DNA from 2 places in the Oerskovia sp. NPDC057915 genome. Region 1 is predicted to be linked to the other one. Evidence: riboswitches for the same ligand, from Rfam matches in the RefSeq annotation. Region 1 holds a riboswitch; the other holds the start of a gene.
The links. A riboswitch is a leader RNA that binds a small molecule or an ion and turns the genes downstream of it on or off. The one in region 1 is predicted to bind S-adenosylmethionine.
Positions count from the first base shown of each region.

Region 2: linked by a shared signal. The riboswitch ahead of ACFVQ3_RS04995 (aminotransferase class V-fold PLP-dependent enzyme) and the one ahead of ACFVQ3_RS18010 (methylenetetrahydrofolate reductase) in region 1 are both predicted to bind S-adenosylmethionine.

Region 1 covers NZ_JBHVOS010000034.1:15,449-30,302, reverse strand. Annotated here, with positions in the region: gene ACFVQ3_RS18045 (NYN domain-containing protein) at 1-741, opposite strand, end outside; gene ACFVQ3_RS18040 (ROK family protein) at 868-2,100, shown strand; gene ACFVQ3_RS18035 (carbohydrate ABC transporter permease) at 2,100-3,080, shown strand; gene ACFVQ3_RS18030 (carbohydrate ABC transporter permease) at 3,073-3,966, shown strand; gene ACFVQ3_RS18025 (ABC transporter substrate-binding protein) at 3,999-5,264, shown strand; gene ACFVQ3_RS18020 (glycoside hydrolase family 15 protein) at 5,379-6,575, shown strand; gene ACFVQ3_RS18015 (TIM-barrel domain-containing protein) at 6,572-8,842, shown strand; SAM riboswitch class I at 9,209-9,311, shown strand; gene ACFVQ3_RS18010 (methylenetetrahydrofolate reductase) at 9,424-10,473, shown strand; gene metE (5-methyltetrahydropteroyltriglutamate--homocysteine S-methyltransferase) at 10,494-12,848, shown strand; gene ACFVQ3_RS18000 (hypothetical protein) at 12,998-13,576, shown strand; gene ACFVQ3_RS17995 (hypothetical protein) at 13,690-13,899, opposite strand; gene ACFVQ3_RS17990 (DUF2630 family protein) at 13,997-14,245, opposite strand; gene ACFVQ3_RS17985 (GlsB/YeaQ/YmgE family stress response membrane protein) at 14,431-14,700, shown strand; gene ACFVQ3_RS17980 (NAD(P)/FAD-dependent oxidoreductase) at 14,722-14,854, opposite strand, start outside.
Region 2 covers NZ_JBHVOS010000005.1:84,058-98,911, reverse strand. Annotated here, with positions in the region: gene purD (phosphoribosylamine--glycine ligase) at 1-8, shown strand, start outside; gene ACFVQ3_RS05060 (phosphoribosylaminoimidazolesuccinocarboxamide synthase) at 356-1,312, shown strand; gene ACFVQ3_RS05055 (HNH endonuclease signature motif containing protein) at 1,290-1,649, opposite strand; gene ACFVQ3_RS05050 (PadR family transcriptional regulator) at 1,813-2,166, shown strand; gene ACFVQ3_RS05045 (hypothetical protein) at 2,166-2,822, shown strand; gene purS (phosphoribosylformylglycinamidine synthase subunit PurS) at 3,108-3,380, shown strand; gene purQ (phosphoribosylformylglycinamidine synthase subunit PurQ) at 3,380-4,108, shown strand; gene ACFVQ3_RS05030 (hypothetical protein) at 4,249-4,530, shown strand; gene ACFVQ3_RS05025 (DUF1345 domain-containing protein) at 4,541-5,212, opposite strand; gene ACFVQ3_RS05020 (MBL fold metallo-hydrolase) at 5,279-6,130, opposite strand; gene ACFVQ3_RS05015 (LLM class flavin-dependent oxidoreductase) at 6,135-7,184, opposite strand; gene ACFVQ3_RS05010 (O-succinylhomoserine sulfhydrylase) at 7,313-8,575, opposite strand; gene ACFVQ3_RS05005 (rhodanese-like domain-containing protein) at 8,596-9,060, opposite strand; SAM riboswitch class I at 9,067-9,159, opposite strand; gene ACFVQ3_RS05000 (phosphotransferase enzyme family protein) at 9,234-10,139, shown strand; SAM riboswitch class IV at 10,174-10,288, shown strand; gene ACFVQ3_RS04995 (aminotransferase class V-fold PLP-dependent enzyme) at 10,330-11,730, shown strand; gene ACFVQ3_RS04990 (GNAT family N-acetyltransferase) at 11,813-12,637, shown strand; gene ACFVQ3_RS04985 (CsbD family protein) at 12,710-12,886, opposite strand; gene ACFVQ3_RS04980 (GNAT family N-acetyltransferase) at 13,010-13,618, shown strand; gene ACFVQ3_RS04975 (peptide MFS transporter) at 13,729-14,854, shown strand, end outside.

The DNA.
Region 1 (14,854 bases):
CTCGTCCTCGTTGGTCGAGGAGGCCCCGTGCCCGACGGCGGACCCGAGCTCTGCCTCGACGTCCAGCGGGGCAGGGGTCGGCTCGGGCGCGCTCTCGGCGACCGGTGCGACGTCGGCGGCGGGCGGCGTCGCGGCCTCGGGTGCGGGGGCGGCCGCAGCCTTGCCCGACGAGCCCGAGCCCGACGAGCGGCTCGACGACTTGCGGGTCGTGCTGCGGTTCGAGCTGTTCGACGAGCGCTTGCGCTCGACGGGCTCGTCGGGGATCTCGACGCCCTCGAGGCGGTCGTAGAAGAGGAACTCGTCGCACGCCGGGGGCAGGAGCTTGGACGTCGAGTTCTCGACGCCGATCCCGATCACGCGCTTGTTGAGCTCGCGCAGCTTGTGCACGAGCGGCGAGAAGTCGCTGTCCCCTGTACACATGACGAACGTCGAGATGTACTCACGCTCGAACGCCATCTCGATCGCGTCGACGACCATCTTGATGTCGGCCGCGTTCTTCCGCGAGGCCCCCATGCGCTGGGGCATCTCGATGAGCTCGACCTGGTGGCGGGTCAGGGATCGACGGTCCTCGTCGAAGTAGGACCAGTCGGCGTAGGCGCGGCGGACGACCACCCGGCCTCGCGCGGCGAGCGCGTCGGCGATCGGCTTGAAGTCGAAGGTCATCCCGCCCAGGTGGTCGCGCGCGCCGAGCGCGAGGTTGTCGTAGTCGAGGAAGACGGCCAGACGTTCTTCGGTGTCCATATCGGCCAGGGTATGGCCCGCACGGTCCGAACGCCCATCCGCCGCGGCGACCGGCACGTTTGACACGTCTCGGCATGCGGACTTAGTTTGGGGCTAAAGATAGTCCCGAACAAAGGAGTTCTTCCGGTGGTCACCAGCACCGCTCGAAGCGACCACGGCGCCGCCGCGACGCTCGCGCTCCTCGGAACACGAGGCCCCCGGAGCCGGGCGGCCATCGCCCGCGAGCTCGGCGTCAGCCCCGCCACGGTCACCCAGATCACCAAGGACCTCGTCGAGCGGGGCCTCCTGGTCGAGCTCGAGACCGTCCCGAGCCAGGGTGGACGGCCCGCCCGTCTGCTCGGGCTGAGCAGCGCACCGGCCCCCCGCGCGATCGGGGCCAAGGTCACGGCCGACCACGTCGCGATCGTGTCGGTCGGTTTCGACGGCGAGGCGCTCTCGCAGTCGTCCCACCCGTTCGACCCCCGCCGCCCCGACGCCCTCGACGCCCTCGGGCACCTCCTGCGCGACGTCCTCGCGGCAGAGGACGGCCCCGTCCTCGGTGTCGGGATCGGCATCCCCGGGTCGGTCGACGCCCAGGACTCCGGCGTCGTGACCGCCCCGACGCTCGGCTGGACCGCGGTCCCCGTCGGCGCCTCGCTGCGTCACACCCTGGGCGTGCCCGTCCTCGTCGAGAACGACGTCAACACCCTGGCCGTCGCCGAGCACCTGTACGGCACGGGCCGCGAGCACGCGTCGTTCCTCGTCCTGACGATCGGGCGCGGCATCGGTTCCGGGCTCGTGGTCGACAGCACCATCCGCCGAGGTGCCGCGGGCGGGGCCGGCGAGATCGGCCACTTCCCCGTGACCGAGGGCGGCCCGCTCTGCGGGTGCGGCAACCACGGGTGCCTCGAGGCCTACATCGGTGACGACGCCCTGCGTACCCGCGCGATCGCCGCGGGCGTCATCGGCCCCGACGGGACGGTCGCCGAGCTCGTCGCCCGCGCCGACGCGGGAGACCAGGGCGCCCGGGACCTGTACCACGAGGCCGGACGCCTGCTCGGACGCACGCTCGCAGGCGTGGTCCACCTGCTCGACCCCGAGCTCGTCGTCCTGCTCGGCGAGGGCATCGGTGCCTGGTCCCACTGGCAGAGCGGCTTCGAGAAGACGTTCCGCGCACACCTCCTGCCGACCCGCCGAGCCATCCCGTTCGTCGTCGAGCCCTGGGCCGACGACAAGTGGGCCCTGGGCGCCGCCGCCCTCGTCCTGGCCACCCCGTTCGACGCCGCGGGCGCGTCGGGCGACCAGGGACGGCTCGTCGTCGCCCGCATGCAGACCGACGCCGGCAGCACGCCGGCCCTCACCCCCACGAGGAGACAGTGATGTCCGTCCCCGCCACGGCGCCGCCACGGACGGCCGCGCCGAAGCGCCCGACCACGCAGCGACAGCGAACGTCCTCACGGTCGCGGTGGCGCAACCGGGGGTGGGTACTGTTCTTCCTGCTCCCCAGCGCCGTCCCGCTCGTCGTGTTCACGCTCGCCCCCATGGTGAACTCGCTCTGGGTGAGCCTGCACGACTGGAACCTCGTCTCGCCCATGAAGTGGGTCGGCCTCGACAACTACGCCGACCTGCTGACCTCGGGCGACACGTGGCGGGTCCTCGGGAACACCCTCTTCTACATCCTGGGCTACCTCCCGCTGGTCTACGTCGGCGGCCTGGGTCTGGCCATGCTCCTCAACCGGGCGCTCAAGGGCCGCACGTTCTTCCGCGCGGCCTACTTCCTGCCCGTCATCACGAGCTGGGTCGTCGTGGCCCTCGTGTGGCAGTGGCTCCTCAACCCGTCCAACGGCCTCGTCAACCAGCTCGTCCAGCCGGTGCTCGACGGGCTCAACGGGCTCTTCGGGAGCGACCTGACGGCCCCGGGGTGGTGGACGGACCCGCAGTGGGCCATGCCCTCGGTGATCCTCGCCTCGGCGTGGAAGGACCTCGGCTTCGTCATGGTCATCCTGCTCGCCGGGCTCCAGGCGATCCCCGGTGACGTGCTGGAGGCCGCCCGGGTCGACGGCGCCGGCGCGTGGAAGCGCTTCTGGCACATCACGTTCCCGCTGCTGTCCCCCTCGACGTTCTTCGTGCTCGTCATCTCGCTCATCAACGGGTTCCAGGTCTTCGACCAGGTGTACGTGATGACCGGTGGCGGACCGTCCGGCGCGAGCCAGGTCGTGGTCGGCCAGATCTACGACCTCACGTTCCGCTACGGCCGGGCCGGGGACGCGTCCGCACTGTCCTGGATCCTCTTCGTCCTGATCCTCATCGTCACCGCGCTCCAGATGCGCGGTCAGCGCAAGTGGGTGAACCATGCCTGAGACCCTCGCCCCCACCGCCCCCGTCACACCGACCACGGCCCCCGCCTCGCTGCGACGCCCCCGGCGCTCGGCAGGCCAGATCCTCGGACGCATCGCCCTGTACGCGTCCGTCGTCGTCGGCGCCGTCATCATGCTCTTCCCGTTCCTGTGGACGGTCATCACGTCGATCACACCGAGCGGCTCGCTCTCGGGCGGCCCGTCGCTGATCGTCGAGGACCCGACGCTCGACGCCTACCGCACCCTCATGGAGTCCATGCCGGTCTGGCGGATCATCGCGAACTCGTTCGGGGTCGCGGTCGTCGCGACCCTGCTGCAGATGATCACGGGGTCCATGGCGGCCTACGGCTTCAGCCGCCTGCGGTTCAAGGGCAAGAACGTCGTGTTCGCGGCCTACCTGGCGACGCTCATGATCCCGCTCCAGGTCCTCGTCGTGCCGCTGTTCATCCAGATGACGCGGCTCAACCTCAACGACACGTACTTCGCGCTCCTCGCCCCGTCGATCGCGTCGGCCTTCGGCATCTTCCTCCTGCGCCAGGCCGTCGACGGCGTGCCCCGCGAGCTCGACGAGGCCGCGACGCTCGACGGCGCAGGCCACCTGCGGATCTTCGGTCTCATCGTCCTGCCGCTCGTCAAGCCTGCGCTCGCGACGCTCGCGGTCTTCGCCTTCATGGGCTCCTGGAACAGCTTCCTGTGGCCCCTCGTCGTCATCCGCTCCCCCGAGCTCATGACGCTCCCCCTGGGCCTCTCGACGCTCCAGGGCCAGTTCACGACCCAGTGGGACGTCGTCATGGCGGGCTCGGTCGTCTCGATCCTGCCGATCGCGATCGTCTACATGTTCGCGCAGCGCCACATCATCGCCGGCATGTCCCACACCGGCCTCAAGTAGGAGTACGCACCCCCATCGAAAGGAGAGGTCTCATGACCTCACGCTTCAACGGGCGCACCGCTGCGCTCGTCCCGCTCGCGCTCGTCGGCGTCACCGTGCTCGCGGGCTGTGCCCAGGGTTCGGCGACCACGACCACGGGCGCGGACGGCAAGACGGTCGTCCGCTACATGAACTTCACCTCGAACGACGGGCACGAGAAGGACCTCGACACCATCGTCGCGGCCTACGAGAAGGAGAACCCGGACGTCGACGTCCAGGTCGAGACCATCCCCTACGCGGACTACTTCACCAAGCTGCAGACCGCGTTCGCCGGGAAGACCGTCGCCGACGTCGTGGACCTCAACTACGAGAACTTCGTGTCCTACGCCGAGTCGGGCGCCCTGGCGCCGCTCGAGGACGTGGACGCCGCTCCCTACAAGGACACGCTCCTGGAGTCCTTCACGCACGACGGCACCCAGTACGGGCTCCCGTCGTCGTACTCCAACGTCGTCCTGTACTACAACAAGGCGCTCTTCGACGCCGCCGGGCTCGAGCACCCCACGGCCGACTGGACGTGGGCGGACGAGCAGGCCGCGGCCACGGCACTCACCGACACCGCCGCCGGCGTGTACGGCGACTTCCAGCCCGTGACGTTCCACGAGTTCTACAAGGTGCTCGACCAGGCCGGGGGCCAGTTCTTCACCGAGGACGGCTCGGCGACGGCGTTCGACAGCCCCGAGGGCGTCAAGGCCGCGACCTGGCTCGTCACGAAGCCCGGGACGGTCATGCCCACCGAGGCCGACGGGTCGAGCACCCCCGACTTCGACAAGGACCTCTTCTCGGCCGGCAAGCTCGGCATGTGGCACTCGGGCATCTGGATGTTCGACGCCCTGTCCCAGGTCGAGGGTCTCGACTGGGACATCGTCGTCGAGCCCGGTGACGCCTCGAAGGCCTCGGCCCTGTTCACCAACGGGGTGGCCGTGACGGCCGCCTCGAAGGAGAAGGAGGCCGCCCAGGACTTCGCCGAGTTCCTCACGGTCTCGCCCACCGCGGTCGACACCCGGCTCGCGAGCTCGTGGGAGCTCCCGCCGATCGCCGACGAGGACGCCCTGTCCCCGTACCTCGAGCAGACGCCGCCCGCGAACCGCCAGGCCGTGATCGACGCGCTCGACACCGTCGCCCTCCCGCCCGTGCTCGCCGCGCAGCAGGAGATGCAGGACGCGATCAACGAGGAGCTGTCCAACGCGGCCGCAGGCCGCAAGACCGTCGAGCAGGCCCTCACCGACGCCGCCGCACGCGTCGACCAGCTCCTCGGCTGAGCCCGCTCGCACAGCACCCGTCCGGCAGGTCGTGGTGCGGGGTCCCGGACCACGCGACCACGCACCACGACCCGCCCACGCCGGACGTCCATCCCTAGCACCAGGACGAATTCCATGAGCCTCGCCCTCCCCACGACGACAGAAGACCTCGACCGCCTGCGTGACCTGGCGCGTATCTCCGCGGAGGTGATCGCACAGCACCAGGACACCGCCGGCGCCTACCCGGCCTCGCCCACGTTCAGCGCCTACCAGGGCTACGCCTGGTTCCGCGACGGGTCGTTCGTCGCCGAGGGGATGTCCCGCTACGGCGCCGTCGAGTCCGTCGACAGGTTCCACCGGTGGGCCGTCGGCGTCCTGACCTCGCGCGGCGCGCACGTCGCCGACCTGCTCGCGCGCGCCGACCGCGGCGAGCAGCTCCCCCTGACCGACCTGCTCCCCACGCGCTTCCGGCTCGACGGCGCAGACGGCCAGGACCCCTGGTGGGACTTCCAGACCGACGGCTACGGCATGTGGCTGTGGCAGCTCGTGACCCACGCGGAACGTCACGACCGCCCGCTCGACCCCTACCGCGAGGCCGTGGCCGTCGCGGTCGACTACCTGCTCGCGACGTGGGAGCTCCCCTGCTACGACTGGTGGGAGGAGCACGTCGAGGAGCGTCACCCGTCGACGCTGGCCCCGGTCCGCGCGGGCCTCCTGGCCGTCGCGGGCGCCCGGTGCGCCGACGGCTCCCCGCTGCTCGACGACGCCCGCTCGACCCGGGCGCGCGACGTCGCCGACGCGATCAGCGCGCTCGTCCAGGCCGACGGCATGACGTCGGGCCGCGCGAGCGACCCCGACGCGCCGCACCTCGCGAAGTGGTTCGGCTCGGACGCGGTCGACGCGTCGCTCGCCGCGTGCGTGGTCCCGTTCGGCCTCGTGGAGCCCGGCTCCCCGGTCGCCGAGGCCACGCTCGACGCCGTCGCACGCGACCTCGACGTCGACGGCGGCGTGCACCGCTTCCGCGCGGACGTGTTCTACGGCGGTGGCCAGTGGCTGCTGCTGTCCGCGCTCCTGGGCTGGAACCACGCCCGCGCGGGCCGGACCGACGAGGCGTGGCGCCACCTGCGGTGGATCGCCTCGGAGGCCGGACCCGACGGTCTGATGCCCGAGCAGGTCCCCGACCACCTGATGCACCCCGGCTCCCGCGACGAGTGGATCGAGCGCTGGGGTCCCGTGGCCCTGCCCCTGCTGTGGTCCCACGGCATGTACCTGATCCTGGCCGACGAGCTCGGCATCCTGACGACCGACCCGAACACGGAGCAGCACTCATGACCACCCTGATCCACCGTCCCGCCGGCATCGGCCACCCCTACGCCGCGTCGGCCGACCAGCGCCTGCCCGTGCACCCCGGGGTCGGGACCTCCGTGAGCCTCGGCGTCGTCGTCGAGGACGCCCCGACCGACGTCGCCGTCACGTGCGAGTGGGACGACGGCTCGCAGGTCACGACGTTCGCTGCCGCGCCCGGGTCCGTATCCCCCGCGGACGCGGCCGCTCTCGCGGGCGGCGACGGTCACCTCGCCGCGGCCCAGGCGGGCCAGCTCACGGCCGACGGCGCCTGGCACGCCACGAGCCCGGTGCTCGAGGCGGGCCGCCGCTACCGCTACCGCTTCTCGACGGCCGACGCGGCCACCGAGTGGTTCGAGGTCAGCGCGGGCACGTGGACCTCGACCGCCCCGGCCGGGGCGCGCGGGGTGACCGTGGGCGGCGTGCCCGCCGACCTGCACCCGCTCGTCGCCCCCGGCTCGGTCGAGTGGTGGACCGACGAGGACGGCGCACGTCGCGTGCGGTTCGCGTTCCGCCTCGACGCGTCCGAGCACGTGGTCGGGTTCGGCGAGCGGTTCGACGCCGTCGACCAGCGCGGCAGGAGCCTCGACGCCGTCGTGTTCGAGCAGTACAAGTCGCAGGGTGCGACGGGACGCACGTACATGCCGATGCCGTTCGCGCACGTCGTCGGCGGCTCCGGCTGGGGCTTCCACGTCCGCACGTCGCGTCGCACCTGGTACGACGTCGCCGCCTCCTCGCCCGACCTGCTCGTCGTCGAGGCCGCGCTGGGCGACGACGCCGCACTCGACGTCGGCGTCTACGAGGGCAGCCCCACGGCGGTCCTCAAGGCGTTCGGCGACGAGGTCGGCCGGGCCGAGGAGCTCCCGTCGTGGGTCCTGGGCCTGTGGGCGTCGGGCAACGAGTGGAACACCCAGCAGCTCGTCATGGACCAGATGGACGCGCACCGCGACCTCGACGTCCCCGTGAGCGTCGTCGTGATCGAGGCGTGGAGCGACGAGGAGGGCATCACGATCTTCCGCGACGCCCGGTACGCGATCAACCCCGACGGCGCCCCGCACGCAGCCGCCGACTTCACGTACCCGGCCGACGGCGCCTGGCCGGACCCGAAGGGCATGATCGACGAGCTCCACTCCCGGGGCATCAAGGTCGTCCTGTGGCAGATCCCCCTGCTCAAGACCGAGCACGACCTCGGCCCCGACGTCCCGCACGAGGCCCAGGTGCTCGCCGACGGACGCGCCATGGTCGCGGCCGGGCACGCGGTCCGCGAGGAGGACGGCAGCGCCTACCACAACCGCGGTTGGTGGTTCCCGCAGTCCCTCATGGCCGACCTGTCGACCCCCGAAGGCCGCGAGTGGTGGACCGCGCGCCGCCAGTACCTCGTGGGCGAGCTCGACGTCGACGGCTTCAAGACCGACGGCGGCGAGCACGCCTGGGGCGACGAGCTCCGGTACGCCGACGGGCGCCGGGGCGACGAGGGCAACAACCTGTACCCCGTGCACTACGCCCGCGCGTTCGGTGACCTGCTGCGCAGGAACGGCAAGGCTCCCGTGACGTTCTCCCGCGCCGGGTTCACCGGTTCGCAGGCCCACGGCCTGCACTGGGCGGGCGACGAGAACTCGACCTGGGAGGCGTTCCGCTGGTCCATGAACGCGGGCATCACGGCCTCGGCCTGCGGCATCGTCTACTGGGGCTGGGACCTCGCCGGGTTCTCGGGCCCCGTGCCCGGCTCCGAGCTCTACCTGCGCGGGGTCGCGGCCGCGACGTTCAGCCCCGTCATGCAGTACCACTCGGAGTTCAACCACCACCAGCGCCCCCTGCGGGACCGCACGCCGTGGTACGTCGCCGAGACCAACGACGACCCCGAGGTCGTGGACGTGTTCCGGGGCTTCGCGAAGGTCCGCGAGCGCCTCGTGCCCTACCTCGCCGAGCAGGCGCGGCACTCGATCGTCACGGGCGCTCCCCTCATGCGTGGGCTGTTCGTCGACCACGCGCACGACGAGAAGGTCTGGGAGCACGCCGACGAGTACCAGCTCGGCGAGGACCTGCTGGTCCACCCCGTGACCGAGGAGGGCGCGACCACCTGGACCACGTACCTCCCGGCGGGCGAGTGGGTCGACGCCTGGACGGGGCAGCCCGCCACGGGCGAGCCCAGCGGGGCCGGGGTGCTCGTGACGCGCGCCGTCCCGCGCGACGTCATCCCGGTGTACGTGCGCGCCTCCGCGTGGGAGGGGCTGGCGCCGGTCTTCGCGCGGTAGCCCGCGGGTCGGGTCGGCGGCTGAGGAGGCCGCCCGGGCCGACAGCACGGACGACGACGCCATGGAGGCGGCGAGCAGGGCCCCATCCGTCATGACGACGGGTGGGGCCCTTGTCGCGTCGTGGAGCAGCGCCCGCCCGACCGACGGAGAGACGAGGCAAGCCGCGCCGCACGGGCGAGGTCGGCCAGGACCCGACGACTGTCGACCGACAGGCGTACGTTGGAAGGGCGCCAGCAGGGACCGACGAAGCGACTCTGCGACCGCGTGGACGGCCGGTGGAACGGGACGCGAGACACCTCCGGACCCCTCCGTCTCACGCTTCGAGCGGATATTGGCTCAGATCATGGATTCCCCCTACGATCGTCAACACCATCCAGAGCGGTCGAGAGTCCTGGCTCGTTGACACCGCAGCAACCCCCCAACGGAAGCCTCCCGCGGGTACGGGTGCTACAGCCAGGTTCGATGGAGCGATTCATGACCGAGGCATCTTCCTGCGCACCCCCGCACCGCACCGGGGTCCCGCGCGCCATCCGCACGGCCGCCGTGGCCGTCACCAGCACGCCCCTCGTGGCGGTCGCGCGATGAGCATCGTCGACCTGGGGCACTTCGGTCACGAGGCACCGCGACCCACGGTGTCGTTCGAGCTCATGCCCCCGCGCCGACCCGACGCCGCACCCAGGTTCTGGGAGACGGCCCGCCGTCTGGTCGCGACGTCCCCCGACTTCGTGTCGGTCACGTACGGCGCGGCCGGCACGGACCGTGAGACCTCGCGCCGCGTCATCAGCCAGCTCCTGCACGGCACGCCCGTGCTGCCCATCGCGCACCTGACGTGCGTGGGCGCCTCGCGCGAGGACGTCGAGGACGTCATCACGGACTTCCTCGAGGCGGGCGTGCGCAGCTTCCTCGCACTGCGGGGCGACCCGCCGCGCGACCAGCCGGACTGGCGGCCCGCCGAGGACGGCGTGCGGTCGAGCACCGAGCTCGTGGCCCTGCTGCGCGAGGTCGAGGCCGCACGCTGCGCCGCGAGCCCGAGCGTCGCGCTGCGCGGGGCCGCCCGGCCGTTGACGATCGCGGTCGCGACGTTCCCCGACGGGAACCTCGCCGCGGGCACGAGCCGCACCCAGGAGGTCCGCCGGCTGTGGCAGAAGCAGCAGGCGGGCGCCGACTTCGCGATCACGCAGCTCTTTTACGAGGCCTCGTCGTACGTCGACTTCGTCGCCGAGGCGCGCGCCGCCGGCGTCACCATCCCGATCCTCGCGGGCCTGCTGCCCATGACGGACCCGGCCCGGCTCGCACGCGTCGAGGAGCTCACGGGCGTCCCGGCACCGCAGCGCGTCGTCGAGGCCCTCGAGGCCGAGCAGGACCCCGCCGCGCGCCACGCCCTGGGCATCCGTCACTCGGTCGAGCTCGCGCGCCAGGTCCTCGCGGCCGGCGCGCCCGGCCTCCACATCTACACGTTCAACAAGCACCAAGCCGCTCTAGACCTGCTCGAGGGAGTCAACCTCGGCGGTGGGGCAGCGGGGGACGCGAGCAGCGTCTCGTCCCGCACCCCCGACCTGGCCAGCGGGCCGTGGGTCTCCGGCACTCCCCTTCCCTCCGCCGAGCCTGCCCTGGGCAGCTCCTCGGTCTGACCAGTTCAGAGGTAATCACCATGAGTGCACCCACGTTCCCGTCCGGTTCCGTCCTCGGCTACCCCCGCATCGGCCCGCGCCGCGAGCTCAAGAAGGCCGTCGAGTCCTTCTGGGCCGGCAAGACCACCGCGGACGAGCTCGAGGCCACGGCCTCGGCGCTGCGCGTCGCGGCGGCCCGGCGTCTCGTCGACCTCGGTCTCGACGCCTCGTCGGGCGCCGTGCCCGGCTCGTTCTCCTACTACGACCAGGTGCTCGACGTCGTCGCTCTCCTCGGGGCGGTCCCGTCCCGTTTCGCGTCGCTCACCGACGCCGACGGCGCGCTGGACCTCGCGGGCTACTTCACGGTCGCGCGCGGCGCCGGTGAGGACGCCCCGCTCGAGATGACAAAGTGGTTCGACACGAACTACCACTACCTGGTCCCCGAGATCAGCGAGACCACGCCGTTCCGCTTCGCGGACGACCGCGTCGTGCGCCAGTTCGTCGAGGCCAGGGACGCGGGCGTCGTGACCCGGCCCGTCGTCGTCGGGCCCGTCACGTTCCTCGCGCTGTCCAAGGCCGCCGACGACAGCGCGCCCGGCTTCAGCCCGCTCTCGCGCCTCGCGGACGTCCTGCCCGTGTACGTCGAGCTGCTGCGCGCCCTGGCCGCGGCCGGAGCACCGTGGGTGCAGCTCGACGAGCCCGCGCTCGTCTCCGACTCGATCGACGTCCCGGCCGCCGAGGTCCACGCCGCGGTCACCGAGGCGTACCGCGTGCTCGCGACCGAGCTCGCGGTGGGCACCGAGCGCCCCGCGATCCTCGTCGGCGCACCGTTCGGCGGGCTGCAGGGAGAGCACGACGGCCTGGCTCTCCTCGCCGCGACCGACGTCGAGGCGATCTCGCTCGACCTCGTCAAGGGCGCCGTCCCCGCGGGCCCCGTCGCGGGTCTCGCGGGCAAGACCGTCGTCGCGGGCGTGATCGACGGCCACAACGTCTGGCGTGCCGACCTCGCAGCGAAGCTCGACCTGGTCGAGGGGTTGTCCGACCTGGGTGCGGGCTCCGTCGTCGTCGGCACCTCGACCTCGCTCCTGCACGTCCCGCACGACGTCGAGGACGAGGACTGGACGAACGGCTCGATCGACGCCCGTCTGCGCGACTGGCTCGCGTTCGCCGACCAGAAGGTCGGCGAGGTCGCGGTCCTCGCCCGGGCACTGACCGACGGGCGCGACGCGGTCGCCGACCAGCTCGAGGCGTCCCGCGCCGCGGTGGCCTCGCGCGCGGTGGCGAGCGGCGTCGTCGTGCCTGCGGTGCGTGAGCGCGCGGCGGCCCTCACCGAGGGCGACTTCTCGCGCGGCGACTATGCCGAGCGCGCGGCAGCCCAGCAGGCCAAGCTGAACCTCCCGCTGCTGCCGACCACGACCATCGGCTCGTTCCCGCAGACCCCGGAGATCCGCCGGGCGCGCGCTCTCAACGCCAAGGGCGAGCTGCCCGACGCGGACTACACGGCCGCGATGCAGGACGAGATCCGCCGCGTCGTCGAGCTCCAGGAGCAGATCGGCCTGGACGTCCTGGTGCACGGCGAGCCCGAGCGCAACGACATGGTCCAGTACTTCGCGGAGAACCTCGACGGGTTCGCGGTCACGGCCAACGGCTGGGTCCAGTCCTACGGCTCGCGCTGCGTGCGCCCGCCGATTCTGTGGGGCGACGTCACGCGTCCGGCCCCGATCACGGTCGACTGGTCGACGTTCACGGCGTCCCTCACCGAGAAGCCGGTCAAGGGCATGCTGACCGGTCCGGTCACGATCCTCGCGTGGTCGTTCGTGCGCGACGACCAGCCGCTGGGCGACACGGCCAACCAGGTGGGCCTGGCGCTGCGCGACGAGATCGCGGACCTCGAGGCGGCCGGGATCGGCATCATCCAGGTCGACGAGCCCGCGCTGCGCGAGCTCCTGCCGCTGCGCAAGGACGACCAGGCCGCGTACCTCGACTGGTCGGTGAGCTCGTTCCGCCTCGCGACCGCGGGCGTCGACGCCGAGACGCAGATCCACACGCACCTGTGCTACTCGGAGTTCGGCGAGGTCATCGGCGCGATCGACGGCCTTGACGCCGACGTGACCTCGGTCGAGGCCGCACGCTCGCGCATGGAGATCGTGCCCGAGCTGGCCGAGGCCGGCTACGCGCGCGGCATCGGCCCGGGCGTGTACGACATCCACTCCCCGCGCGTCCCCTCGACCGAGGAGGTCACCGAGCTCCTCGAGCTCGCCGTGAAGTCGATCGACTCGCGCCTCGTGTGGGTCAACCCCGACTGCGGCCTCAAGACGCGTCGCTACGAGGAGACCGTGGCCTCGCTCGAGAACCTCGTCTCGGCGACGAACGCGGTGCGCGCGCAGCTCGGCTGATCCACGCGACACCCCGGGGGGCGGTGGGCCCAGGCCCGCCGCCCCTCGGGCAGTTCTCCCCGTTCCTTGCGGGCGCCCGCTACCAGTAGCATCGGCGCGCACACCGTCGCTCCACCGTGGGGCGAGGAACCTGTCCCGATGGGGGAACCATGCACGCCACCGCACCGACCACGACCGACCTGCCGCTCTGGGTGGAAGGTCGCAAGAAGATGCGGCTGACGGCCATCGTCTCGCCCTTCCTGGCCGCGGTGCTGCTCACGGTCATCGCCCTCGTACGCTTCGGCGACGAGGAGAGCTTCGGGCTGTACCTGGTCATCGCACTCGTCGCGGTGCTCGCGATCATCCTCCCGTTCCTCGTCTACTGGGTGCGCGAGGCGAAGCCCGTCGCGGTCGACCTCGCGGCCCGCACGCTGCGCATCGGGGACGGCCCGGCGCGTCCGTTCGCGGACGTCGCGTACGCGTACACGCGGATCGAGCAGGGCTCCCTCACTCTGCGTTTCGGGTTCTCGGAGACCGAGCGCACCGCGATCCTGCGCAACCTCACGCAGGTCGTGAGCTTCCGCCTGCCCGAGGCCGACGCCCGCGCCCTCATGGAGGCCTTCGCGGGGTCGAGCCTCCCAGAGGAGAGCACGGCCACGAAGGCCTTCATGGCACAGAAGGTCCTGCTGGGGAAGGCCGACGCGATCGAGGTCGTCGCGGCGCTCGCACAGCTCCCCCGCATCGCCTGACTGCGTCCGCATCGTCCGAGGACGGCACGCTCGGGCAGTCGACGACGAGAGGGGCCCCGCACCATCGGTGCGGGGCCCCTCTCGTCGCGCGGCGGCCGTGCGGCCGGTCCGTGTCAGCGGTCGCGGCCCGCCATCGGGACGAAGCAGCCGAGCGTGACCATGAGGAGACCGGCGGAGAAGATCAGCGCGTGGTTCGACTCGACCGTGAAGGCCCACCCGAAGGCGACCATCCCGCCCACGAACAGGACCATCGCCACGAGGAAGCGGGCGACGGCCCCGGCTCGCTCGGTGGCTTCGTTGCTCTGCGTCGTCTGGCTGCTCATGCTCTTCGCTCCGTACTGGTCGTGGGGTCACGCGTGGTTCCCGCGTGCCGCGGGAGGGGCATTCCCGACGACGGCACGCACGCGAGGCGTCAGGCCGTCAGTCCAGGTAGTGCTCCACCGTACCGGCATCCCGGATCGCCGCGGCATCCGGGTCGCTGCCGAACTCCCGGGCGGCGTCGCGCTGGCGCAGCAGGTCCCAGCACTGGTCGAGCTCGGTCTCGATCGCGCGCAGACGCGTGTGCTCCTCCGACGCCGTGATCTCCCCGTCGGCGAGCTCGTCGCGCAGCCTGCGCTCCTCCGCCACCAGGTCGCCGATGTACTGCCGGATGCCTCGGTCCTCAGCCATCCCTCCACGGTACGGCCGGGCGCGTGGCCGCGCGATGCCACCTGTCCCGGGCCCTCGCAAGCGGAAACCCGCGAAAAGTGACGTGTCCGACGTTCGGCGCCTTTCGGCGTGCGAGCCGCCCGAGCCGGTGTCAAGGTAGGGACTCACCGGCCAATAAGGCACATACGGGACAAAAGGAGAATGACATGGGTTTCCTCGCATTCATCGTTCTGGGACTGCTCGCCGGACTCATCGCTCGCGCCATCCTCCCGGGCAAGCAGACCGGGTCGATCCTGATGACGATCCTCCTCGGGATCCTCGGCGCACTGCTCGGCGGCTGGCTCGGGAGCGTCCTGTTCTCGGCTCCGCTCGAGGAGTTCTTCTCGATCCAGACGTGGCTGCTCGCGATCGTCGGCTCCGTCATCGTGCTGGGCATCTACGGCGCGATCCGCGGCCGCAACGGTCGCACCGCCTGACCGCGCAGCTCACCCAGGCCGTCACCGCTCGTCGGTCGCGCCCCGTCCGGCCGCGGTGACCACCGAAGGGCCCGCCTCCTCGTCACGAGGAGGCGGGCCCTTCGTCGTACCCCTCGGGGCCCGTTCCGATGGTGCGAGGAGATCCTCGTGGAGG
Region 2 (14,854 bases), on a different contig from region 1:
GCGGCTGACCGTGCGCCCCTGACGGACCGTGAGGTCCGCCCGCGCAGGGGAACCGGCCGACGGCGCAGGGCCCGCGAGCCGATGCTCGCGGGCCCTTGCCGTCCCGCGGATGGTCGGGGTCCTGACGGACTGCTCGGACGAACGCCAGGAGGACGCTCCCCGGGGCGAGGGCGGTCCTGCTGATGAGCCCTCGGTCGAGCGCCCGTCGACGGGGCAGCCGTCGCCTCGCCGGCGCGGTGCGTCGGGTGACGCGTGGGCCCCTCGCCCCGGGCGCCGGGTGACGTGACGTGCCGGCGCCCACCTCGCCATCCGGACAGCCCGAGGGGCCCGTGTCGTGGATGAGAGACTAGGCGCCGTGACTGACTCGCGCGACGCCCTCGACACGGCCCACCTCGAACTCCCGGGATGGCGGCACGTCTACTCGGGCAAGGTGCGAGACCTCTACGAGCCGGACCTCGCGCAGCTCGGCGGCGCGCACCCGCTCGGCGACGTCGTCCTCGTGGTCGCGAGCGATCGTGTCAGCGCGTTCGACCACGTCCTGTCCCCAGGGATCCCCGACAAGGGCGTCGTCCTGACCCAGCTCAGCCTGTGGTGGTTCGACAGGCTCGCGGACCTCGTCCCGAACCACGTCGTCAGCACCGAGGCCAGTGCGATGCCCGGCGACGGCCTGGTGCCCGACGCCGTCGCGGGCCGCGCCATGATCTGCCGCCGGCTCGAGATGTTCCCGGTCGAGTGCGTCGCCCGTGGCTACCTCACCGGCTCGGGCCTCGTCGAGTACCGCGTGGACCGCACGGTGTGCGGAGTGCCCTTGCCCGAGGGGCTCGTCGACGGGTCGCGCCTGCCCGAGGCGATCTTCACGCCCGCAGCGAAGGCCGAGGTCGGTGAGCACGACGAGAACGTGTCGTTCGAGGTCGTCGCGGGGACCGTCGGGCTCGACGCCGCGACCCGGCTGCGCGACCTGACCCTCGCGGTCTACTCGCGCGCCGAGGAGATCGCCCGCGAGCGTGGAGTGATCCTCGCCGACACCAAGCTCGAGTTCGGGGTGGATCCCGTCACGGGCACGACCGTCCTGGGCGACGAGGTGCTGACCCCCGACTCCTCGCGCTTCTGGCCCGCCGACCAGTGGCAGCCGGGGCGCTCGCAGCCGAGCTTCGACAAGCAGTACGTCCGCGACTGGCTCGCCTCCGAGGCCTCGGGCTGGGACCGTGCGTCCGACGCGCCGCCACCCTCGCTGCCTGCGGACGTCGTCGAGCGCACGCGCGACCGCTACCTCGAGGCCTACGAGCGGATCACGGGCGAGTCCCTGTTCTGAGCACGGGCCCCGCCGTGGAGGCGTGGCGCTCGCGGACGTAGCGGTGGCCGGTCGGTGACGTCCAGCGGACCGTGCCGTCGGCCGCGAGGTCGGGGCGCCAGCCGGAGCGTGCCCGGACCACGTGGTGGTGCCTGCACAGGGAGATGAGGTCCTCGGGCCCGACGTCGGGCTCGGGGGAGTCCGGCTCTCGCGGCGCGGGGCGGACCACGTGGTCGAGGTCGCAGCGGAACGCAGGGACCGAGCAACCGGGAAAGGTGCAGGTGCGGTCGCGCGAGAGCACGGCGGCGATCACCTGGACTCCTGGCCCGGGGCGGACTGCGAGCGACGGTTCGAACATGTGTTCGATGATAGGCGGCGCCTCTGACACAGGCCCCGCGAGCCGGTGTCTCGCACCGGAGCGCGGATCCTCGGTGCCGACGCTTGTCCTATGGGTCGTTGCGCGATATATATCGACTATGCCCACAGCGACGCACGGCCCGAGCGGCGGAAGACCCTTCCGCATGACCGAGCAGGCCTATCTGATCCTGCTCTCCCTCACCCCGGAGCCCTTGCACGGCTACGCCGTCATCCAGGCCGTCACCGAGCTCTCCGACGGGGCGACGGCCCTCGGCGCAGGGACCCTGTACGGCAACCTCGACCGGCTCTCGGGCGCGGGACTCGTCGAGCCCTCGGGCGAGGAGGTCGTCGACGGCCGTCTCCGGCGCTACTACCGGATCACGGACGACGGCGGCCGCGCCGCCGAGCAGGAGACGGACAGGCTCCGAGAGCTCGCCGCCAGGGCGCAGAAGGCCCTCGACAGGCGCGGCGCGGCGGCACGCCCGACGTCGGGCAGGCTCGCTGGAGGGCTGGCCTGATGCGCCGCCGCGACCTCGCTGCCGACGAACGCTTCGAACGGTCGGCGCGACTCTGGGCGCGCGCCTACCCCCGCCGCTGGCGCGAGGTCCACGGCGACGAGCTCCTCGCGGTCCAGCAGGACATCGCGCACGCGGCGGCCGAGGCTGCGGGCGCTCCCGTGCCCGACCGGTTGAGCCCCAGCGAGGTCCGCAGCCTGCAGTGCGCCGGCTGGGGGCTGCGGTGGCGGGAGCGCCCGCCGCTGTGGCGGTGGGCGCTGTACCGGTGCTTCGACGTGCGACTTCCGGAGAAGTACTGGTGGTGGGTCGCGGACGACATCCACGGGGCCGCCTATGCGTTCCGGGCTCAGGCCGGCGTGGTCGCCATGCTCGTCCTGGCCACGACGTGGCCGACGCCCGTCGCGTTCCTGACCGGGCAGGGCGTCTACGTCCCGATCTACGTGTCGTCCTGGTACTGGTGGGCGTTCATGGCGCTGACCGTCGTCGTCGGGGGCACAGCCTTCCGGAAGGACCGCGTCCGTCGGGCCTGGCGCCGACACGTCATGGAGGGCAACATGCCGCTGCCGCTGCGCGCGCCGGCTCCGCTGCCGCCGGGCACCGAGCGGCAGACGCCCACGAACGACCTACCCGACCCCCGGGACGCCGCCCCCACCTCCTGAGGTGCGCTCCGCCGTCGGGCAGGGAGATCCTCGCGGTCGAGAACGAGGTCGAGGTCGCCACGGCGCGCAGAACGGCCGCAACCTCGTTCTCGGCGCCCCCGGGGGCACCGCATCGACCGACGCCTGAGACGCGACCCGGCCCCGGGCGCGGCCCGGGTAAACTGGCCCCGGAATCCCCACCCACCGAGATCCGTGCGACCTCGTCGCCGCCCTCGCGGCGCGCCCCGAGCCTCGTGCGGACCTGTCCGAGCCGAGCCGGCCGGACCAACTTCCCGAGGAGCTCCTGTGGGACGCGTAGTCGTCGAGGTCATGCCCAAGCCCGAGATCCTGGACCCGCAGGGCAAGGCCGTCGTCGGGGCGCTCCCGCGCCTGGGCTTCACCCAGTTCACCGGCGTGCGCCAGGGCAAGCGGTTCGAGCTCGAGGTCGAGGGTGACGTCACCCCCGAGGTCCTGGCCGCGGCCCGCGAGGCCGGCGAGAAGGTCCTGTCGAACCCGGTCATCGAGGACGTCGTCCTCGTCGCCGAGCTGACGGCCGAGCTGGGCGGGGAGAGCGCCTGATGAGCGCCCCCGCAGCGACCGGCCTGGCCACGGCCCGGATCGGTGTCATCACGTTCCCCGGCACGCTCGACGACCGTGACGCGGCCCGCGCCGTGCGTCTGGCCGGTGGCGAGCCCGTGTCCCTGTGGCACGCGGACGCGGACCTGCACGGGGTCGACGCGGTCGTGCTCCCGGGCGGCTTCTCGTACGGCGACTACCTGCGTGCCGGGGCGATCAGCCGCTTCGCGCCCGTCATGGACTCGCTCGTCGACGCGGCCACGGGCGGCCTGCCCGTCCTGGGCATCTGCAACGGCTTCCAGATCCTCACCGAGGCGCACCTGCTGCCCGGCTCGATGATCAAGAACGACCACCTCGCGTTCATCTGCCGCGAGCAGACCATGGTCGTCGAGAACGCCGACACCGCCTGGACGCGCGACTACACCGCGGGCCAGCGCATCACGGTGCCGCTCAAGAACCAGGACGGCCAGTTCGTCGCCGACGAGCGTACGCTCGACGAGCTCGAGGCCGAGGGTCGCGTCGTCTTCCGCTACGAGGGCTGGAACCCGAACGGGTCGCGCCGCAACATCGCAGGCATCTCGAACGCGGCGGGCAACGTCGTGGGCCTCATGCCGCACCCCGAGCACGCGGTCGAGGCCGGCTTCGGCCCCGCGAACGAGTCCGGCCCGCGCGCGGGCACGGACGGCCTGGGCTTCTTCACCTCGGTGCTGAGCACGCTCGTCCAGGCCTGAGAGCCCCGTCGCCCCCGCGCGACGCACGCACTGCCCGACGGCGGCGCTCACCTCCCGAGGTGAGCGCCGCCGTCGGGCAGTGTCGTACCTGGCCCGGACATCACCCGCTGCCGGGCCGCCCGACCCGCTACCCTGGTCCGGTGCTCACCCTCTTGTCCGGTTCCTCCGTGTTCGGCGCCCACGTGATCGACTGCGTCGCGTGGGTGACGGGGATGCTCGCCGCCGCGCCGGGCCGAGTGGGCGTGATCGGCTCGCGCATCGAGGCCGTGGTCGTGGACTGGGGCTGGTTCGGCCCGACGGGCGAGATGACCGAGCGCATCCTGTACACCCCGCTGAGGGTCGCCCTCGCGCTCTTCCTCGTCACGGCGGTCGCGGCGGTCGCCGCGCTCGTGTCGACCCTCCTGACCCGCCGGGGCCGGTGAGCCGGCGGGGTCAGAGCCCCGCGACCAGGTTGACGACGGCGCCGATGATCACGGTCCCGAACAGGTAGGACAGCAGGGCGTGGCCCAGCGCCGTCCGGCGGATCGCGCCCGACGTCACGTCGGTGTCGGAGATCGCGAAGCTCATCCCCACCGTGAACGCGACGTACATGAAGTCGAGGTACCGGGGCGGCTCGGCCTGGTTGAAGTCGATCCCGCCATCAGGGCCCGTGTAGTACTGCCGCGCGTAGGCCAGGCCGAACAGGGTGTGGACCGCTGCCCACGAGATCGCGACGCTCCCCACGGCGAACACCGCGGTGAGGGCCTGCTCCGTCTTGTCGTCGGGCGAGGCCAGCAGGAGGAGGCCGACCCCGACGAGGCTCACGACCGACGCGGCGAGGATGAACAGGTGCGCCACCCGTCGTGACGGTTCCTCGCGCGTGGCGTGGCTCGCGGTCACGCGGGCGTCCATGGGCGCGACGACGACCCAGGTCCAGGTGACGAACAGCAGGGCCGCGACGCTCCACCCTGCGAGGACCGCGAACCGCGGGTAGCCCTGCGAGCCGATCCAGGTCCCGACCGCCACCCCGACCAGCGCCCCGGCGGCCAGGCGCCACCCGGGGCCGGCGCCGAGCCGGTCGCGGGGGACGGGGCCGGAGGGCAGGTCCGGGCGGGAGGGCGTCACGCGGTCAGTCAACCACCGGCCGCGCGGCCCGGCGCGTCGGCCGACCGGGTCCCGGAGGTCCGGTCGCTACGCGTCCTCGGCGAGGTACCGGAGCTGGGCCCGGACGCTCTGCCGCGCCGCGGGGAGCACGCCGGGGGCGACGTCGCCGTAGACCGCGGCGGTCACGTCGTCGACGAGCGCCTCCGTCACCGCGTCGACCGCCCGGTCTCCGAGCGCCTCGCGCACCTGGGCGAGCCGTCCCGCCCGGTGCTCGCGGTAGGCGTGCACCACGGTGGACAGGTCGGCCAGGTGCGGGCCGTGCGCGGGCAGGACCGTCGCGGCGCCGAGCGACCCGAGCAGGTCGAGGCTCGCGAGGTAGTCGCGCAGCGAGCCGTCGGGCTCGGAGAGGACCGTGGTCCCACGGCCGAGGATCGTGTCCCCCGTGAGCACGCTGCCGTGCGGTCCGTCGTCGGGGAGGTGGAAGCTCGTCGAGTCGCCCGTGTGCCCGGGCGTCGCGAGGACCTTGATCCGCAGGCCGGCCGCGCGGATCGTCTCGCCGTCGTGCAGCGGGGGCGCCTCGCGGGAACCGGCCGGGTGGCAGTGCGCCGGGTCGGCGGCTCGGACCGGCGCGCCCGTGAGCTCGGCGAAGCGTGCCGCCCCTGCGGTGTGGTCCGCGTGGCGGTGCGTGATCAGGACGACCTCGACGCGCGGACCGGCGGCCAGGGCGGTGAGGTGCGCGACGTCGTCGGGCCCGGGGTCGACGACCACGCGCGTGCCCGCCCCCGGCGCGGCCAGGACGTAGGACCTGGTCCCGTCGAGCGTCATGGGGCCGGGGTTGGGAGCGAGCAGGACCGAGGCCAGGCCCGTGACGCGCACCGGACCGCCCGACGACGTCGCGTCGGCGGGCGGTCCGGTGCGGTCGTCGCTCGGCGGTGTCACGTGGTCAGTCGCCGAGCGCGCCCGCGAGGAGCTCGATGGTCTGCGTGCGACCGGGCGTCGCGTCGAGGGACTCGTCGGCGCGCGAGCCCGCGACGGGCACGACCATGACCTCGTCGACGCCGTGCCGCGCGGCCAGCTCGCGCACGCGGCGGGCCGCGGCCTGGGGCTCGTCGACGATCCAGCGGTCGAGCATCTCGTCGGCCATCTGCGACGTGAGCCCGTCGAGCGGCGTGGACGCGGCGTCCTCGACCGTCTCCTGCGCACCGAGCGGCTTGCCCGAGCGCAGGCGCGCCATCATGCGGGCCTGCGGCAGCGCGCGGGCACGGGCCTCGTCGAGCGTCGGGGCGACCGACACGTTGACCGTCAGGAAGGTCTCCGGCGTCGGGTGCTCGGGCGACGGACGGTAGCCCTCGCGGTACAGCGCGAGGATCTCGTCGATGCCGGCGCCCGAGAAGTGGTTGGCGAACACGTACGGCATCCCGAGCTCTGCGGCGAGGCGCGCCGAGTAGTCGCTCGACCCGAGCAGCCACACGGTCGGCACCGACTCGGCGGCCGGGGTCGCGTGGACGTCGTAGACCTGGCCGGTCGTGAGGCGCACCGACGCCCCTTCGGCGCTCATGAGCGAGCGGATGTCCTGGACGTGCTGGGGGAAGCGGTCGACGTCCGACGTGGGACCGCTGCTGCGGAGCAGCGCCGTGACGACGGGGTCGCTGCCGGGCGCGCGCCCGATCCCCAGGTCGATGCGCCCCGGGGCCATGGCCTCCAGGACCGCGAACTGCTCGGCGACGACGAGCGGCGCGTGGTTCGGGAGCATGACACCTCCCGACCCGACACGGATGCGGTCGGTCACCGCGGCGGCCGCCGAGATCATGACGGGCGGGGCGGACGCGGCGACCGCGGGCATGTTGTGGTGCTCGGCGAACCAGTAGCGCGTGAAGCCGAGCCGGTCGGCGAGGCGCACGAGGTCCAGGGAGGCGGCGATGGCCTGGGAGCTGGACTGTCCCGAACGGACGGGGACGAGGTCGAGGACGGAGAGGCGCGGCGAGGTAGTCATCGCCAGGTGCAACCCCGGGATACGGCCGGGGTATTCCTGGCCCCGTCGTGTCGCTGGGTGCGGGGTGGTCGTCGCCGATCGCTCGGTCCGACGACAGCCACCCCGCACCCAGCGGTGCCGGTGACGGCCTAGCGTGCGGCGAGCGCCTGCTCGACGTCCTCGATCAGGTCGAGCGGGTCCTCGAGGCCGATCGACAGGCGCACGGTCGTCTCCGCGATCCCGACGGCGGCACGCCCCTCAGGGCCCAGCTTGCGGTGCGTCGTGGTCGCCGGGTGCGTGACGAGCGACTTGGCGTCGCCCAGGTTGTTCGAGATGTCCACGACCCGCAGGGCGTCGAGGAACTGGAACGTGCGCTTCTTGAGGAGCTCGGGGTCGGTGTGCGGGTCGTCGGCGCCGGGCACGTCGAGGTTGAACGTCACGACCGTCCCGCCGCCGCTCTGCTGGGCCTTGGCGAGCTCGACCTGCGGGTGCGAGGCCAGGAACGGGTAGCGCACGGCCGTGATGCCGGGCAGGTCCTCGAGGGCCGTCGCGACCTGGAACGCCGCGGCGTTCTGCGCCTTGACACGCACGGACAGCGTCTCGAGCCCCTTGACCAGGACCCACGCGTTGAACGCGCTGAGCGAGGGACCGGTGTTGCGGATGAAGGTCTGGACGGGGCCCTTGACGTACTCCTCGGAGCCCAGGATCGCGCCGCCCAGCACGCGGCCCTGGCCGTCGATGTGCTTCGTCGCCGAGTACACGACGACGTCCGCCCCGAGCTCGAGCGGCTTCTGCAGCACGGGGGTCGCGAACACGTTGTCGAGCACGACGACGGCGCCTGCGGCGTGCGCGAGGTCGCTCACGCGGCGGACGTCGATCACGTCCTGCATGGGGTTGGACGGGGTCTCGAAGAAGACGACGTCCGCGGGGGTCGACAGCGCCTCCTCCCACTGCGAGAGGACGTGCCCGTCGACGTAGTCGGTGCGCACGCCCCACTTGGCGAAGATCTCGTCGAAGATCACGAGCGACGAGCCGAACAGGGCTCGGGCCGCGACGATGCGCGAGCCCGAACCGACCAGGGCCGCGAGGGACGTGAACACCGCGGACATGCCCGACGCCGTCGCGTAGCAGGCCTCTGCGCCCTCGATGAGGCGCAGCCGCTCCTCGAACGTGTGCACGGTCGGGTTGCCGTAGCGCGAGTAGATGAAGCGGTCGACCTCGCCCGTGAACGCCGCCTCGGCCTCGGCTGCGCTCCCGTACACGTAACCCTGCGTGAGGAAGAGCGCCTCGCTCGTCTCCTCGAAGCTCGTGCGGGCGTGGCCGCCGCGTACCGCGAGCGTGTCGGGGCGGACCGAGCGGGGGAGCGGGCCGCGACCCGAGCCGCCGGGGATGCCGGCGGGGATGCGCAGCACGCCGTCCCCGGTCGCGGCGCTCACGACTGCGTCCAAGGGAGCCCGGCTGCGCGCCAGCCGTCGGACCCGCGGTGGCCACCGCCGTCGAGCGCTCCCTCGAAGCCCTCGAGAACGTTGTACGCGGGACCCAGGCCCGCGGCTGTCGCGGCCCGGGCCGCGCCGATCGAGCGGGCTCCCGAGCGGCACAGGAAGACGACCGGGACCTCGGGGGTCAGCCCGGCCGCGGTGAGGTCGGTGACGAACGCCGGGTTGGGGCGGCCCGCGACGTCGACCCACTGGGTCAGGACGGGCTCACGGCCGGTCGACGACAGGTCGGGGACACCCACGAAGCGCCACTCGGCGTCGGTACGGACGTCCACGAGGACGGCGCTCGGGTCGCTCTGCAGAAGGGCCCAGGCCTGCTGGGGCGTGATGTCGCCGGCGTAGCCGTCGGCGGGCCGGGCGTCGGGGACCGGGGCAGCGGTCGCGCGGTCGGGGGCACTCATGGTGATCCTCCATCGGTCGTGGCGGTAGCACCCTCGCCCGTCACCGGGGGGTTGCTGCGGCGTCATCGTGCCAAGTCACTCAGCCGCTCTGGATGGTTGCGTCGGATCGTACGCCACCGTGACCACGGAAAAGAACAGGTGTCTCGCAGGGTGGTCGGGCTAGGTTCCTGCGCATGAGCCACCTCCCGACACCGGACCGCGAGACGCCGGACCAGACCGAGGAGCCCCTGGTCGGCGGGAACTCGACGACCGTAGTGCGCAGCGGCGACACCGTCCGCCGGACCGCGGGGCCCTGGACGCCGACGGTCCAGGCGCTCCTGCGGCACCTGCGGGCGCAGGGCGTCACCGAGGTGCCCGAACCGCTGGGTGTCGACGACCAGGGTCGCGAGGTCCTGTCCTTCCTCGCCGGCGACGTCGCGAACTACCCGCTGCCCCTGTGGGTCTGGGACGAGTCGGTGCTCCGGGGCGCGGGCGCGCTCCTGCGGCGCGTGCACGACGCGAGCGTCGGGTTCCTCGCGGCCACGGCCACGGCCACGGCCCCCGAGAGCTCTGCCGGTGCCGCCCCCTCGGCCCTGATGTGGCAGACCCCGCCGCACGAGCCCGCCGAGGTCGTGTGCCACAACGACGTCGCCCCGTACAACCTGGTCTTCCGCGACGGCGCGGTGGCCGGGCTCATCGACTTCGACACCGCGAGCCCGGGCCCCCGGATCTGGGACCTGGCCTACCTCGGCTACCGGCTCGCGCCTCTCGTGGCGGACGCCTCGGACGCGGACGGGGCCGACGCCGTCGGGCGGCTGAACCGGCTGGCGCGGCTCGACGCCCTGGTCTCCGCGTACGGGATGCCGTACTCGCGCCGCGAGGTCCTGACGGTCATGGTCGCGCGGCTCGACGAGCTCGCTGCCTTCACCGACGAGCGGGCGTCCGCGACGGGACGGGCAGACTTCCGGGAGCACGCGGCCATGTACCGGGCCGACGCGCGGAGGGCCAGGGCGCTCGCGGACTCGTCCTCCGACTCGCCGGTCCAGCCCGTCCGACAGACCGCCCTGACCACCATCCGAGACGCGGTGCCCACCGGTTGACACGCTCCGCGCGCCTCGACCATCCTGGACACCAGGTCATGAGTGCCAGCGCAAAACCCCGGTTTGCTGGCCGGCAACCCTCCTCCGCGGTGGGGTGCCCCGGGTGACGACCAGGTCCCTCTCTATCTGGAGGGGGGCAAGCGCGGAGGGGCCGGCACGGCGTACTCCGACGACCACTGGAGGACGTGCCATGAGCGCACACGCAGTCATCGAAGCACCCACCTCGTGTGCCGTGCTGCCCGTCGTGGGCAGCGACACCCTGGTCCCCCTCGTCGACGGGCGCAGCGTCCCGTACGCGAACCTCGACGTCGCGGCCTCGGCCCCGGCGCTCCAGGTCGTGGCCGACCGGGTCAACGAGGTCCTGCCGCTGTACGCGAGCGTGCACCGCGGCGCGGGCTACCTGTCGCAGGTGTCGACGGCCCTCTACGAGGCCGCCCGCCAGACCATCGGCTCGTTCGTCGGCGCGCGCGAGGACGACGTCACGATCGTCACGCGCAACACCACGGACTCCCTCAACCTCCTCGCGGGCTGCGTCCCGGCCCAGGCGGACGGGTCGCCGGGCCGCGTGCTCGTCCTCGACGTCGAGCACCACGCGAACCTCCTGCCCTGGCAGCGCACGGGCGGCGCGACGGTCCTCGTCGGTGGCGCGACGGTCGCCGAGACCCTGTCGGGCCTGCGCACCGAGCTCGCCCGCTTCCCGTACGCGCTCGTCGCGGTCACGGGCGCCTCGAACGTCACGGGCGAGTCGCTGCCGCTCGCCGAGGTCGTGGCCGCGGCGCACGACGCCGGGGCCCGCGTCCTGCTCGACGGTGCCCAGCTCGTCCCGCACCGGGGCGTCTCGCTCGCCGCGAGCGACGTGGACTACGTCGCGTTCTCGGGGCACAAGACGTACGCGCCGTTCGGCGCGGGCGCTCTCGTGGGTCGCCGCGACTGGCTCGACACCGGCACGCCCTACCTCGCCGGTGGTGGCGCGGTGCGCAACGTGACCCTCGACGGCACCTCGTGGCAGAGCGCCCCGGCGCGGCACGAGGCCGGGTCGCCCAACGTGATCGGCGCGGTCGCGCTGGCCTCCGCGTGCGACGCGCTCGCGGCTCTCGAGCCGGGTGCGCTCGTCGCGCACGAGACCGAGCTGCGGGCCCGCCTCGTCGAAGGCCTGGAGGCGATCGACGGCGTGCGCGTCGTGCGGGCCTGGGCCGACGCGGTCGACCCGGTGGGCGTCGTGACGTTCTCGGTCGACGGCTCCGACGCAGGGCTCGTCGCGGCCTACCTGTCGGCCGAGCACGGCATCGGCGTGCGTGACGGCCGCTTCTGCGCGCACCCGCTCCTGGCCCGGCTGGGTTTCCCGGCCGGGGCGATCCGGGCGTCGATCGGGGTCGGCACCACGGGTGAGGAGATCGAGCGCCTGCTCACCGCGCTGCGCACCTGGGTGACCGAGGGGGCCAAGACCCGCTACGAGGTCGTGGACGGCTGCTGGGTGGTGAGCGACGACCCTCGCCCGCTCCTGCAGGTCGCGGGCCTCTCGGGACTCTTCGCGACGGCCGCTGCGGGCTACATCACGGCCGCCGTGGGCTGCGGGCCGGCCCCCGCCTGAGGGGCCCTCTGACCTGCGAAGACGTTGCCTGGACCGCAACGTTCACCGGGGCGTCACCCGGTCGTTCACGAACGACCGCTCCGTGGTCTTGGCGGCGACGCCTGCGTGTGTTCTGATTTGCGCTGTGCAGCACGATGTCCACCTTGAAGGCCACGGGTTCCGCCTCGAACCCCTGGCTGTCGCGCACGCCGGTGCGCTGGCCCAGATCGTCGATCCGTCGATGTGGGCAGGCATGAGTACGACCCTCCCCGAGGGGGAGGTCGGGATGGTGAACTTCATCGAGGACACCCGCGCCACCCGCGCGCTGACGGCCTTCGCCGTCGTCGACGCGGGCTCGGGTCTCGTGGTGGGGAGCACCGCTTTCCGTGACCTGTCGCTCGACGACAGGCGCGTGGAGATCGGGCGGACCTTCTACGCCCGTTCCACGTGGGGGAGCCTCGTCAACCCCGTCTCGAAATGGTTGCTGCTCCGACATGCGTTCGAGTCGTGGGACGTGCACCGCGTGGGATTCCGGGTGGACGCGCGCAACGCTCGCTCGCTCGCCGCGATGCGTCGCCTCGGCGCGTACGAGGAGGGCGTCATGCGTGGTCATCGCACGGCTCCTGACGGGACCCGGGCCGACTCGGTGTGCTTCTCGATCCTGGCGCACGAGTGGGCGGGCGTCGAGCTCGGCCTGCTCGACCGGATCGCGAGCCCGCGCATCGTGCCCGTGCTCGGACCGGTCGGGCTGACCGACGCCGGGGAGCCCGACGCCGGGGCGCCCGGTCCCGGGGTCCCCGTGGGGCCGCCGGTGCTCACGGTGGTGCCGCCCGTCGGCGAGGAGTCGTTCGGGGGAGATGCGCACGGCATCCTCGCCGTGCCTGACCTCGCTGCGGTCCCCGACCTGCCCCCGGTCATCGCACTCTGACCTTCTCGTCCACCCTGTCCACAGCACCGCCCCGGGACCCGCAAGGGTCCCGGGGCGGTCTTCGTCGGGGCGTCAGTCCTTCTTGAAGGCGTCCTTGACGTCGTCGCCGGCCTGCTTCACGTTGGCCTTCGCCTGGTCGGCGTGCCCCTCGGCCTCGAGGCGCTCGTTCCCGGTGAGCTTCCCGGCACCTTCCTTGATCTTGCCCTCGGCCTCTTCGGCACCGTGCTTGATCTTGTCTCCCAGTCCCATGGGGTTCCTCCCTCGGTGGTGGTGGCTGCTTCCTGACGACCGTAGGCAGGGGACCGGGGCACTCGCATCTCGGGTGACGGGCGTTCCACGAGACCTTCACAAGTGGTCGGGCAGGATGCCCGTATGGAGAACGACGTCGTCCTGGAAGGGTTCGGGCTGCGCCTCGAGCCGCTCGCCGAGGAGCATGCGCCCGCCCTGGCGGGTCTCGTCGACGACGCGATGTGGGCCGGGATGTCGACCCCCGTGCCGCGCAGCGCGGCAGACGTGGTCGCCCTCGTGCGCGATGCGGTGGCGACGCCCGGACGGTTGGCGTGGGCCGTCGTCGGGCAGGGGAGTCCCGGGCCCGACGGCGCCGCGGAGGTCCGAGGGAGCACGTCGCTCTACGAGTGGTCGCCTGCGCAGCGGCGCGTCGAGCTCGGGTGGACGTACTACGGCCGGCCGTGGTGGGGCGGCGTGACCAACCCGGCGTGCAAGCTCCTCGTGCTGCGGCACGCGTTCGAGGTGCTCGACGTCGAGCGCGTGGCGCTGCGGGCCGACGCGCGCAACACCCGCTCGATCGCGGCGATCCGGCGCCTCGGTGCGGTGCCGGAGGGCGTGCTGCGCAGCCACCGGGTCGCGCCCGACGGGTCGCGCGGGGACTCGGCCTACTTCTCGATCCTCGCGGACGAGTGGCCGGGGGTCCGCGACGGGCTGCTGGACCGTCTGCTGCGCCCGGGGCCGGCGCGACGATGACGACGACGGGCCGGCCAGGGACGCCCCTGTGGCCTCTTCGCCCGATCCTCCTTAGGTTGGAAGGATGCCTCCGCGGACCTGCGACGGGCTGACCGACCGCTGGAGGGCTGTTGACGACCGAGGACGCACGACCGGCAGGCCCCACGGTCGACCCGGACGACCGAGCCTTCTTCGGGCACCCCCGAGGGCTCTCGACCCTGTTCGGCCTCGAGGTCTGGGAGCGGTTCTCCTTCCTCGGGATGCAGGCGATCCTCGTCCTGTTCTTCACCGCGTCGGTCGCGGAGGACGGGCTCGGCATGGACGCGGGCCCCGCAGCCTCGATCGCCGCCGGCTACGGGACCATGGTCTACCTGGTCTCGGTCGGCGGAGGGTGGATCGCGGACCGTGTCCTCGGGTCGTACCGAGCGGTCCTGTGGGGCGGCATCCTCATCGCGTGCGGGCACTACACCATGGCGATCCCGGCCGAGCTCTCGACGTGGCTCGGGCTGGTCCTCATCAGCCTGGGTACGGGCCTGCTCAAGCCCAACGTGTCGACGCTCGTGGGCAAGCTCTACTCGACCACCGACGAGCGGCGCGACGCGGGCTTCGCGCTCTACTACATGGGCATCAACGTGGGCGCGTTCTTCGGCCCCCTGGTCACGGGGTGGCTCGGCGCCGACGTCGGGTGGCACTGGGGCTTCTCGGCCGCCGCGATCGGCATGACCGCGGGAGTGGTCCAGTACGTCGTGGGCCGCAGGCACGTCCCCGGGCACGGACGCGGCCCCGAGGCGCCCCTGCCGCCGGCCGTGATGCGCCGGACCCTGTGGATCCTGGGTGGGGTCGCGGCCGGGGTGGTGGTCCTCGCCGTCGGGCTGGCGCTCGTGGGGCGGCTCAGCATCGCGGGTGTCGTCGACGCGCTGACCGTGGTCGCGATGGCCGCGCCGATCGTCTACTTCACGGTGATGTTCCGCAGCCCGCGCGTGACGGGGGAGGAGCGCGGCCGGCTGCGGCCGTTCCTGGTGCTGTGGTTCGCGTCGGTCGCGTTCAACTTCGTGCTCTTTCAGGCGTACAGCGTCCTGATCCTGCTGGCCGACCAGCACGTCGAGCGCACGATCTTCGGGTGGGAGGCCCCCGCTGCGTGGTTCAGCTCGTTCCTCGGTGGCGTCGAGGTGCTCGTCGCGCCCGTGGTCGCGGCCCTGTGGACGTGGCTCGGACCGCGGCAGCCGCACGCGTCCAAGAAGATCGCGATCGGCGCGC